Regions from separate parts of the Caloramator sp. genome, predicted to be linked through region 2. Evidence: predicted binding sites of a transcription regulator. Region 2 holds the regulator's gene; the other holds the start of a gene.
What was found. The regulator Rex, encoded in region 2, represses fermentation and respiration genes when NADH is low (regulators of the CRP and FNR family bind a similar motif). The targets are predictions, from matches to a motif close to ATTGTTAANNNNTTAACAAT.
Positions count from the first base shown of each region.

Region 1 (5,171 bases), on a different contig from region 2:
CATTACCCACATAATCTTTGCAGCATCCATTGGTGAACCACCACCAAGTGCTATTATAACGTCTGGGTTAAATGCTCTCATTAAATCAGCACCCTTTTTAGCACAAGCAAGTGTTGGATCTGGTTCAACTTCAAAGAATACGCTTGTTTCAATTCCTATACTATCTAACACGTTAGTAACCTTCTCAGCATATCCTAAATCAAACAGTACCTTATCAGTTACTATGAATGCTCTTTTCTTGCCCATATCCTTTAGCTCTTGTAGTGCTACAGGAAGACAACCATATTTGAAGTATATCTTTTCTGGTACTCTAAACCAAAGCATATTTTCTCTCCTCTCAGCTACGTTCTTAATGTTTAGAAGATGCTTAACTCCTACATTTTCAGAAACAGAGTTTCCACCCCAAGAACCGCAGCCTAAAGTTAGAGATGGAGCAAGTCTGAAGTTATAAATATCTCCAATTGCACCTTGTGAAGAAGGCATATTTATTATTGTTCTTCCTGTCTTCATTGCCATACTGAACTTTTCAACTCTATCCTTGCACTTTATTGTATCTGTGTATAGAACTGAAGTATGACCAAATCCGCCGTGCTTAACAAGTGTTACTGCCTTATCAAGTGCCTCATCAAAGGAATGAGCTCTATACATTGCAAGAACTGGAGATAACTTTTCATAGGAGAATGGTTCATCAATTTCAACTGAATCAACTTCAGCAATTATTATTCTTGCATTGTCTGGTACCTTAACACCAGCCATTTCACCTATCTTTTGTGGGCTTTGTCCAACTATATTTGGGTTTATTGAGCCGTTAACAAGAAGAATCTTTCTAACCTTGTCAACCTCATCTCCCTTTAAGATATATGCTCCTCTTTCAATAAATTCATTTTTTACTTCATCATATACTTCATCAAGTACTATTACAGATTGTTCTGATGCACAGATAACACCATTGTCAAAGCTCTTTGAAAGAAGTATTGAGTTTACCGCCATTTTAATATGTGCATACTCATCAATTATAGCAGGTGTATTACCAGCACCAACCCCTATTGCAGGCTTTCCTGAAGAATATGCAGCCTTTACCATTCCAGGGCCACCAGTTGCAAGAATTAAGTCAGATTCTGCCATAACAAGCTGTGAAAGTTCAACAGATGGTTCATCAATCCATCCTATAATATTCTTTGGAGCACCAGCCTTAACAGCAGCGTCAAGTATTATTCGTGCAGCTTCTATAGTTGATTTTTTAGCACGTGGGTGAGGAGAGAATATTATACCGTTTCTTGTCTTTAAAGCAAGTAGTGCCTTGAATATTGCTGTTGATGTTGGGTTTGTTGTTGGAACTATAGCAGCAATAACTCCTATTGGTTCTGCTATCTTTGTAAGTCCCATAGTTTCATCCTTTTCAATAACGCCACAAGTCTTTTCATCTTTGTATTTGTTGTAGATGTATTCTGATGCGAAGTGGTTCTTTATAACCTTGTCTTCTACTATACCCATTCCTGTTTCTTCAACAGCCATCTTTGCAAGATATATTCTTGCATTGTTTGCAGCCATTGCTGCTTGTCTGAAAATCTCGTCAACCTGTTCTTGTGTATAGGTTGCAAATTTCTTTTGAGCTTCTCTTATTTCAGAGATTTTTTGAAGTAGTTCCTCTCTGTTTGTTACCGCCATAAAAAACACCTCACTTGTTAAAATAATAACATCATAAGAAATGTCGAAGTATAGTTAAAAGGGTACTTAATACTTGAAAGTTAAAATATTAACAAACTAAATCAAATATTAAGAGCACTAAAAAGTGCACGTATTACAAAAAGATTGTCATATATTTCACAATCATATTATAGTTTATAATTTTTATTTTTGCAATAGTTTTATAAAAAAAATTAGATAGGAAAAATCCTATCTAATTTTTTAATATATTATAAGTCATTTTCAATTTCAAATACATCATTTTTCCAGTTTCTAAATACAACTTTATCTTTTCCAAAATACAACAAATAATTAGGTAAAAGTGGGGTTTTACCTCCGCCTTTAGGAGCATTTACTATATAAGTTGGTATAGCCATACCTGATGTTCTTCCACGTAAACTTTCCATAATTTCCAATCCCTCTTGGAAATTAACCCAAAAATGTTTTGTACCTTTGACTTTTTTAGGATGGAAAATATAATATGGCCTAACTCTGATTTTTAATAGTGATTGGTTTAGTTTTCGAACAACGTATTTATCGTTATTTATGTTATTAAGAAGAACCATTTGATTTCCTAACGGAATACCGGCATTTACTAACAATTCACAAGCTCTTTTTGATTCTTCAGATATTTCTCTAGGATGATTAAAATGAGTATTGAGATATACTGGATGATATTTTTTAATCATATCAACAAGCTGTGGAGTTATTCTTTGAGGTAGAGTAACAGGAGCTCTACTACCAAGCCTAATTATTTCTACATGTGGTATTTCACGTAGAGATTTTAAAATCCATTCCAATTCACTATCTGAAAGCATAAGTGAATCTCCACCAGTTATTAGTATATCTCTAATTTGAGGATTTTGCTTTACATATTCAATTGCATTTTTAATATCATCTTTACAAGTATGTTTATCAGTTTCTCCAATCAAACGTCTTCTTTGACAAAACCTACAAAACATTCCACATATATTTGTAACATTTATTATCATTCTATCGGGATATCTTTGTGTAACTGAGTTAACAGGTGTAGTAAACTCTTCACCCATAGGATCAAGTTCACCAAATTCATCTAATTCTTCAAACTTAGGAATTGATTGAAGCTTAATTGGGCAGTTTGGATCGTTAGGATTAATTAATGATAGATAGTAAGGAGAAATAGCAAATCTGTACTTTTTAGCAACTTCATCGATTTGTTGTGCTTCTTGGTCAGTTAAAGGTATAACATGTTTTAAAATCTCAGAAGAAGTAATCCTATTTCTGAGTTGCCATTTATAGTCATTCCAGTCCTCTTCAGTTGCACCAAATATTTTTAAAATTTTTTGCTTTTGTTGTTCCACAACTTTTTTGTCTTCAAGGGCTGTTTTAATAGTGTCTTTAATTTTTAAATAATCATCAATTGTAGATTTGAGATTATTAAAGTTAGTATGCATGTTTGATTTTGAATTTTGCATAAAAATCCTCCTTTCAGCTTCCGAGGTTAGCTTATGGGTTCGGACTGGAGGTGCCCTACAGAAACAAACTGATTCACCCTAGATGGTTCCCCCGTATCCATTTAAAATGGAATTCAGCTAATAAATTTATCTCAATATTTAATTATAGATATGAGATAATATTGTGCAATAAAATACAAATTTGTAATTAATATTATAAAAATCATTATTAAAATTATAATATAAAAATATTTAGATGTCAAATTATATATTGCAATGCTATATAAATTATATTTGTATTTAAGTTTATGAATATATTATAATATTTGAGTATAAAATAGATTAAGGAGAGATGATGTATGAGTGAAAATAAACTTTCGGGAACTGGTTGTCCCATATTAGTTCCTTTTAGTGAAAGGAAACCTTTAAAGGATATAGAAAGAAGTATAATTAAAACATATAGAAATAAACTTTGGACTAAATTTGTTAAGGCAATAGATGAATTTAAACTTGTTGAAGATGGGGATAAGGTTGCTGTTGCAGTATCAGGTGGAAAAGATAGTATGCTTATGGCAAAGCTTTTTCAAGAGCTAAAAAGACACGGTAAGATTAATTTTGAGCTTGAATTTATAGCAATGGATCCTGGATATCACGAAAGTATAAGAGCACTTCTTATTGACAACTGCAACTATTTAAATATACCAATAAAAATATTTGAATCTGGAATTTTTGAAGTTGCAGATAGAATAGTAAAGGATTATCCCTGCTATATGTGTGCAAGAATGAGAAGAGGTGCCCTATATTCAAAAGCAAAGGAACTTGGATGTAATAAGCTTGCACTTGGTCATCATTTTAATGATGTTATAGAGACTATTATGCTAAATGTTTTGTATTCTGGTAACTTCAAAACAATGATGCCAAAGCTAAAGTCAGAAAACTTTGAGGGGATAGAGTTAATTCGTCCAATGTATTATATAGAAGAGAGACATATAGAACAGTTTACAAAGGCAAATGGTATATGGCCTATAAACTGTGCTTGTATGGTAGCAGCAGAAAAGATTGCAAATAAGAGATACGAAATTAAAGAGCTTATAAAGGAATTGAAAAAGAAGTTTAATGATGTTGATAAATCTATTTTCAATGCTTCAAAAAATGTAAATATGGACTGTATATTAGGCTGGAAAAAGGGAGATAAGGAATATTCCTTTTTAGATTTTTATAATGAATAGGATAAGGTTTAATAGTGAATTTTTAAATTGTTGATAAACCTGTTTGTTAGCTAAAGTATGAAAAAGCCCCATGAAAGGATTTTGAATTGGCATATTTCGTGAGCTTAGAATTGATTAGCGAAATGAACGAATGCCTAAGAAATCCTTCATGGGGCTAATCAATACATAACTTTTTAAACAGCTTGAGCCCTACAAAAGTAGGGCTCTAAATTAATCATCTCTTATTTAATTTGCTGTACATATGGTATCCAACAAATCCCAACATTCCAACAAGAATTATTGCTGACAAAACAAGTGTATAGTTTGTTGTCTTTTCATATAGAACATATGCTGTCTTTGGTGGAAGTGTAAGGGTTCCACCGTTTACAGTTTCAAGTGTTTTAACACCTGCCTTTTGTCCGTTTACAACAACACAATATTTTCCACGGCTTGGAAGAGTAATCTTTTGTTCTTTTTCAGTTCCATTGAAGGCAACTACAATATTCTTCCACTTATCTCCGTTCGCATTGTCCTTTAGAGTATATGCGATAACATTTGTTGGTGTATCTAAAAATTCAAGATGTTTTTTAATCATTTCAGCTGTTGGCATTCTAAAGGCAGGGTGATTTTTTCTAAGCTCTATTAATCCTTTATAATATTCAACTACATCAATGTTTTGGTCTTTTCTATCCCAATCGAGTCTGTTTATTTCGTCGCTTGCATTGTAACTGTTGTCATTTCCTTGTTTTGTTCTCATAAATTCCTGTCCTGCGTGTAGGAATGGAATTCCCTGTGAAGTTAGAACAATTGCACCAGCCAGCTTATGCATAGCTTTTATTTCTTC
Region 1 is NZ_JAIHAO010000016.1:16,426-21,596, reverse strand. It holds gene adhE (bifunctional acetaldehyde-CoA/alcohol dehydrogenase) at 1-1,668, opposite strand, end outside; gene eam (glutamate 2,3-aminomutase) at 1,917-3,140, opposite strand; cyclic di-AMP (ydaO/yuaA leader) riboswitch at 3,141-3,269, opposite strand; gene JG776_RS07165 (tRNA 2-thiocytidine biosynthesis TtcA family protein) at 3,479-4,348, shown strand; gene pulA (type I pullulanase) at 4,563-5,171, opposite strand, start outside.
Region 1: adhE (bifunctional acetaldehyde-CoA/alcohol dehydrogenase) is a predicted target of Rex. The motif match lies at 1,812-1,831, and genes of this name have one in related genera.

Region 2 (5,171 bases):
TCATATAAATGATGAAGGGTTTTTCACAAAGGAAGAAACATTAGGAATTGTACAGGAATTTTTAAAGAAGAGAGAAAAGGTAATAAGAGAAAATAAAGTATATAAATTTATAAGCAAATTATCTGGAGAATTGTCCTATAAAAAGGATGAAGGTGAGATACTTGAGACAGCATTAAACATAATATGTAGTTCTATTTCAGCAAATAGAGGTTTTGTTGTACTATTTGAAAACAATGATTTGCCAAAGGATTTTAATTCTGACTATGTAATATCTTATAATATTAATGATGATATAGTAAATACATATAAACAGCATATTGAAGGTGGAACTTATAATCCAAAGGTAACTTTTTCAAAATTAAACTGTTTAGTATATCATACTAAAGATATATCAGGGCCAATAAAGGATGTTATGCAAAAGAACAATATATTGTCTTGTATAACAATTCCGATAAAGTTTGATGATGATATATTAGGATGTATGTGGCTTTCAAGTCAAGACAAGTATTTCTCCTTTGAAGATAGTTCTGAGTTTTTATATATGGTATGTCAAACGATAGGCAAAATGCTTGTGGAATATAGAAGGTATAAAAAGATACAGGACAGTTTAATTCAATCAAGAAAGATGCAGGCATTAGGAGAGTTAACCGGTGGTATAGCCCACGAATTTAACAATATATTAACTCCAATATTGGGATATATACAAATTTTAAAAAATAACATAGACGACCCTATACTTAATAGATATATAGAACTTATTGAGGAAAGCGCAAAGGATGGAGCAAAAATAGTAAAAAGAATACAGGAATTTTCAAAGCAAAAGCATAAGGAAAAGGAACTTTGTGATATAAACAGGATTATTATTCAATCTGTTGAAATTACAAAACCAAAATGGACCTATGAATCTCAAATAAGTAAGAAGAGTATTGATGTAAAATTAGATTTAAAGGCAAAGGGATTTGTTGAAGGCACAGCTACTGAGCTTAGAGAAGTATTTGTTAATATAATCTCTAATGCCATAGATGCTATGCCAAATGGCGGATTCTTGAGTATAGAGTCATTTAATAAGAAGGGAAATATAGTGGTAAAAATAAAGGACACTGGAGTTGGTATGACTGAGGAAGTTAAAGAGAAGATATTTGAGCCCTTCTTTACAACAAAAAATGAAAGAGGAAATGGACTTGGGCTTTCTATTGTTTACTCAATAATTGAGGAAATGAATGGACATATAGATGTATCAAGCCAAGTTAATGAAGGAACTGAATTTGAGATCAAACTGCCTGCAAAGGGTGCAGGATTAAGCAGAGAACATCTTAATGAAAGTTGTGAAGAAAAGCAAATTTATAAAATATTAGTTATAGATGATCAAGAGCCAGTTGCAGTGGCAGTATCAGAGATGCTAAAGAGTCTTGGACACGACTCGGTTTATGTAGTTGATGATAGGGAAGCCCTTGAACTTATAGAAAAATATGATTTTGATGCAGTAATGTGTGATCTTGCTATGCCAAATTGCACAGGTGCTGAGCTTTCTGAAAAAATAAAGCAGAAGAAGGATATACCAGTAGTTCTAATGACAGGATGGCTTGGTAATCTAAATGATTCTGATAAGAAATATATAGATGATATAATACAGAAGCCCTTTTCAATTGAAGAGCTTAAAGATACAATCCAAAGAATATGCAAAAATAAAGTGGGCAAATAGCCCACTTATTCTTTAAATAATTCAGATTCGTTTAATCTGTAGCTCAATATCATTAAACTTTCACTTAGATGTACATTTTCTACTATAACATCATCTGGTGCATTTAAATCCGTTGGAGCAAAGTTCCATATACCTTTAATTCCATTTTTAATCATTATGTCTGCAACCATTTGTGCGTGCTCCTTTGGAACACATATAATACCTATATCTATTGGATTTTCCTTAAGGTATGTATCTAAACAATCTACATCCTTAACTTCAATATCCCTTATTTTAATTCCAATAAGCTTTGGATTTTTATCAAAAATAGCCTGTAGATGGAATCCTAACCTTTCAAACTTTGCATAGTTTGCAACAGCTTGCCCTATATTACCTGCACCAACAATTATTGTTTTATAATTCTTATCAAGTCCAAGTATTTTTCCTATTTGGTCATATAAATCCTTAACGTTATAACCATATCCCTGTTGCCCAAAGTCACCAAAACAGTTTAAATCCTGCCTTATTTGAGAAGCTGTAAACCCTATTCTTTCTGAAAGTTCCTTTGAAGATATCCTATCTATATCTTTTCTTAAAAGTTCACCTAAATACCTATGATATTTTGGCAATCTTCTGATAACTGCCATCGAAATTTTAGTTTCCTTTGCCATATAGCTTCACTTCCCATCCTTATAATTTTCCCCTATCATATATGTTATAATATGCAAGAATTAATGTCAATTACCTAAAAAGTATTGCCTTAAAGATGGGTTAATATTAAAATTAATCTGTTAAGCTATTTTAAGTTGAGGTGAAAAAATGGCAATTCTTTATGTTAACAATATAAAAAAGTCTTATGGAGTAGATGTAGTTTTAGATGGTGTAAACTTAATAATAAATGAAGGCGATAAAATCGGATTTGTTGGAAGAAATGGTGCAGGTAAAACTACTCTTTTTAAAATAATAACAGGTAGCATAAAGCAGGATGAGGGGGAAATAATTCTACAAAAGGGAAAGACTCTTGGGTATCTTTCGCAAAACTTAGACATAGATGAAAATCTTACTGCCTTTGAAGAGGTTATGAAGGTATTTTCAGATATAAAAGAGATAGAAGAAAGAATGAGGCAGATTGAAGGGGAGCTTTCAGATCCAAATTCTGACCACGAAAGGCTTCTAAAGGAATATGGAAGGCTTCAGGTGGAATTTGAAAATAGAAATGGATATAGCTGTGAAAGCTATGCAAAGGGTGTACTTATTGGACTTGGACTTCTTGAGGAGGAAATAAACAAAAAAATTTGTTATCTATCAGGAGGACAAAAAACAAGAGTAGCTCTTGCAAAATTGCTTTTAAAAAGCCCTGATGTTCTTTTATTAGATGAACCAACCAACCATCTTGATTTAGAAGGAATAGCCTTCCTTGAAAATTTCCTTAAGGAGTATAAGGGAACTGTGCTTATTATTTCCCACGATAGATATTTCCTTGATGTAATAACCAATAAAACGGTTGAAGTTTTAAATGGTAAAGTAGAAGAATATGGAGGAAATTATTCTTATTTCATTAAAGAAAGAAAAAATAGAATAGAGCAGAGGGTAAAGGAATACGAATTAAAACAGAAGGAAATAAAAAGGCTTGAAGAGATGATAGAAAGGTTTAGGTCCTTCAATCGAGAAAAAAGTATAAAACAAGCAGAGAGTAAAGAGAAGATGTTGTTAAAATTGGAGGAAACTTTAGGAGATAGACCAATAACCTATGAAGAAAATGTAAAGATAAGTTTTGATACAAGAATAAAAAGCGGTAATGACGTTCTCCAGATTGAAGAACTGTCTAAATCCTATGGAGAGAAGGTTCTTTTTAATAATATTAATTTAATGATTAGAAAAGGTGAAAAGGTTGCACTTATAGGAGAAAATGGACGTGGAAAAAGCACACTTTTAAAAATAATAAAGGGTGAAGTACAGCCTGATAGTGGATATATAAGGCTTGGCAGAAATGTAGAGATTGGATATTATGACCAGGAACAAAGGGACTTAAATCCTGAAAAAACAATATTAGATGAGGTTTGGGATGAATTCCCACAAAAAACAGTCAGAGAAATAAGAAATGCACTTGCAGCCTTTCTCTTTAAAGGAGACGATGTGTTTAAACAGATAAAGGATTTATCTGGCGGTGAAAAGTATAGGTTAAATCTACTTAAGCTTATGTTGAAGAAGGCTAATTTTCTACTTCTTGATGAGCCTACAAACCATTTAGATATATTAACAAGGGAGGAGCTTGAGGATACCCTTTTAGAATATGATGGAACTATTTTTGTAATATCCCACGATAGATATTTCCTAAATAAAGTTGTACAAAAGATATGCGAGCTTGAGGAGAACAGTATTGTTGAATATCTTGGAAATTACGACTACTATATAGCTAAAAAAAATGCAAAGGAAGATGAAATAGTAGTTAATGAGGAAGGAAAAACAAAAACCCAAATAGAGAAGGAAAAGAAAAAAATAAAGCAGGAAAGGGATAAGATTAGAAATTTAAAAAATGAAATTAAAAAAGTAGAGGCAGAAATAGAGAAAAAGGAAAAAACTATAGCAGAGTTAGAAGAGGAACTTTGCAAAGAGGAAGTCTATACAAATCCTGATAGGACAAGAGATATAAATCAACAAATAATTAATTTAAAGGATGAATTAGAAAAGTGCTATGAGATATGGGAAGAGCTTTTAGCAAATATTGAAGAATAAAGAAAGCACCTAATTATGTGTAAATGTTAGCTTTAATTAGCAAGTTACACATAATTAAGGTGCTCTTCTATATTATAGTGAACTTTAAGTTGATAGAAAATTGTGAAAACATTATAATAAATATGGGGAATGCAAAAATGTTATTGATTTAACAATGGGGGGATAATATGGAGAACATATCTTTTGAAAAGAGGGACAATGTTGCAGTTCTAAAGATTTCTCGTCCAAAATTTCTAAATGCATTAAATTCCAATACTCTACTTGAACTTGATAGTATCATTGAAGATGTAAAAAGGGATAAGGACATCTACGTTCTTGTTATAACAGGTGAAGGCAACAAGGCCTTTGTTGCAGGAGCTGACATAAAAGAGATGTCCAATATGTTTGTATTTGAGGCAAGGGAGTTTTCTATTTTAGGAAATAGTGTATTTAGAAAAATTGAAGAATTAGAGATACCAACCATAGCTGCAGTAAATGGATATGCATTAGGTGGTGGATGTGAATTGAGCCTATGCTGTGATATTAGAATTGCATCTGAAAATGCAAAATTTGGGCAACCAGAGGTTACTTTAGGAATAACTCCAGGTTTTGGAGGAACACAAAGGCTTGCAAGAATAATTGGAACATCAAGGGCAAAGGAACTTATATACACAGGCAGAATGATTGATGCTAAAGAGGCAGAAAAAATAGGATTGGTTAACAAGGTAGTGCCACAGGAAAATTTAATGGATGAGGTTATGGATTTGGCAAATTC
Region 2 is NZ_JAIHAO010000010.1:78,668-83,838, forward strand. It holds gene JG776_RS05395 (ATP-binding protein) at 1-1,702, shown strand, start outside; gene JG776_RS05400 (redox-sensing transcriptional repressor Rex) at 1,708-2,352, opposite strand; gene JG776_RS05405 (ABC-F family ATP-binding cassette domain-containing protein) at 2,501-4,417, shown strand; gene JG776_RS05410 (short-chain-enoyl-CoA hydratase) at 4,585-5,171, shown strand, end outside.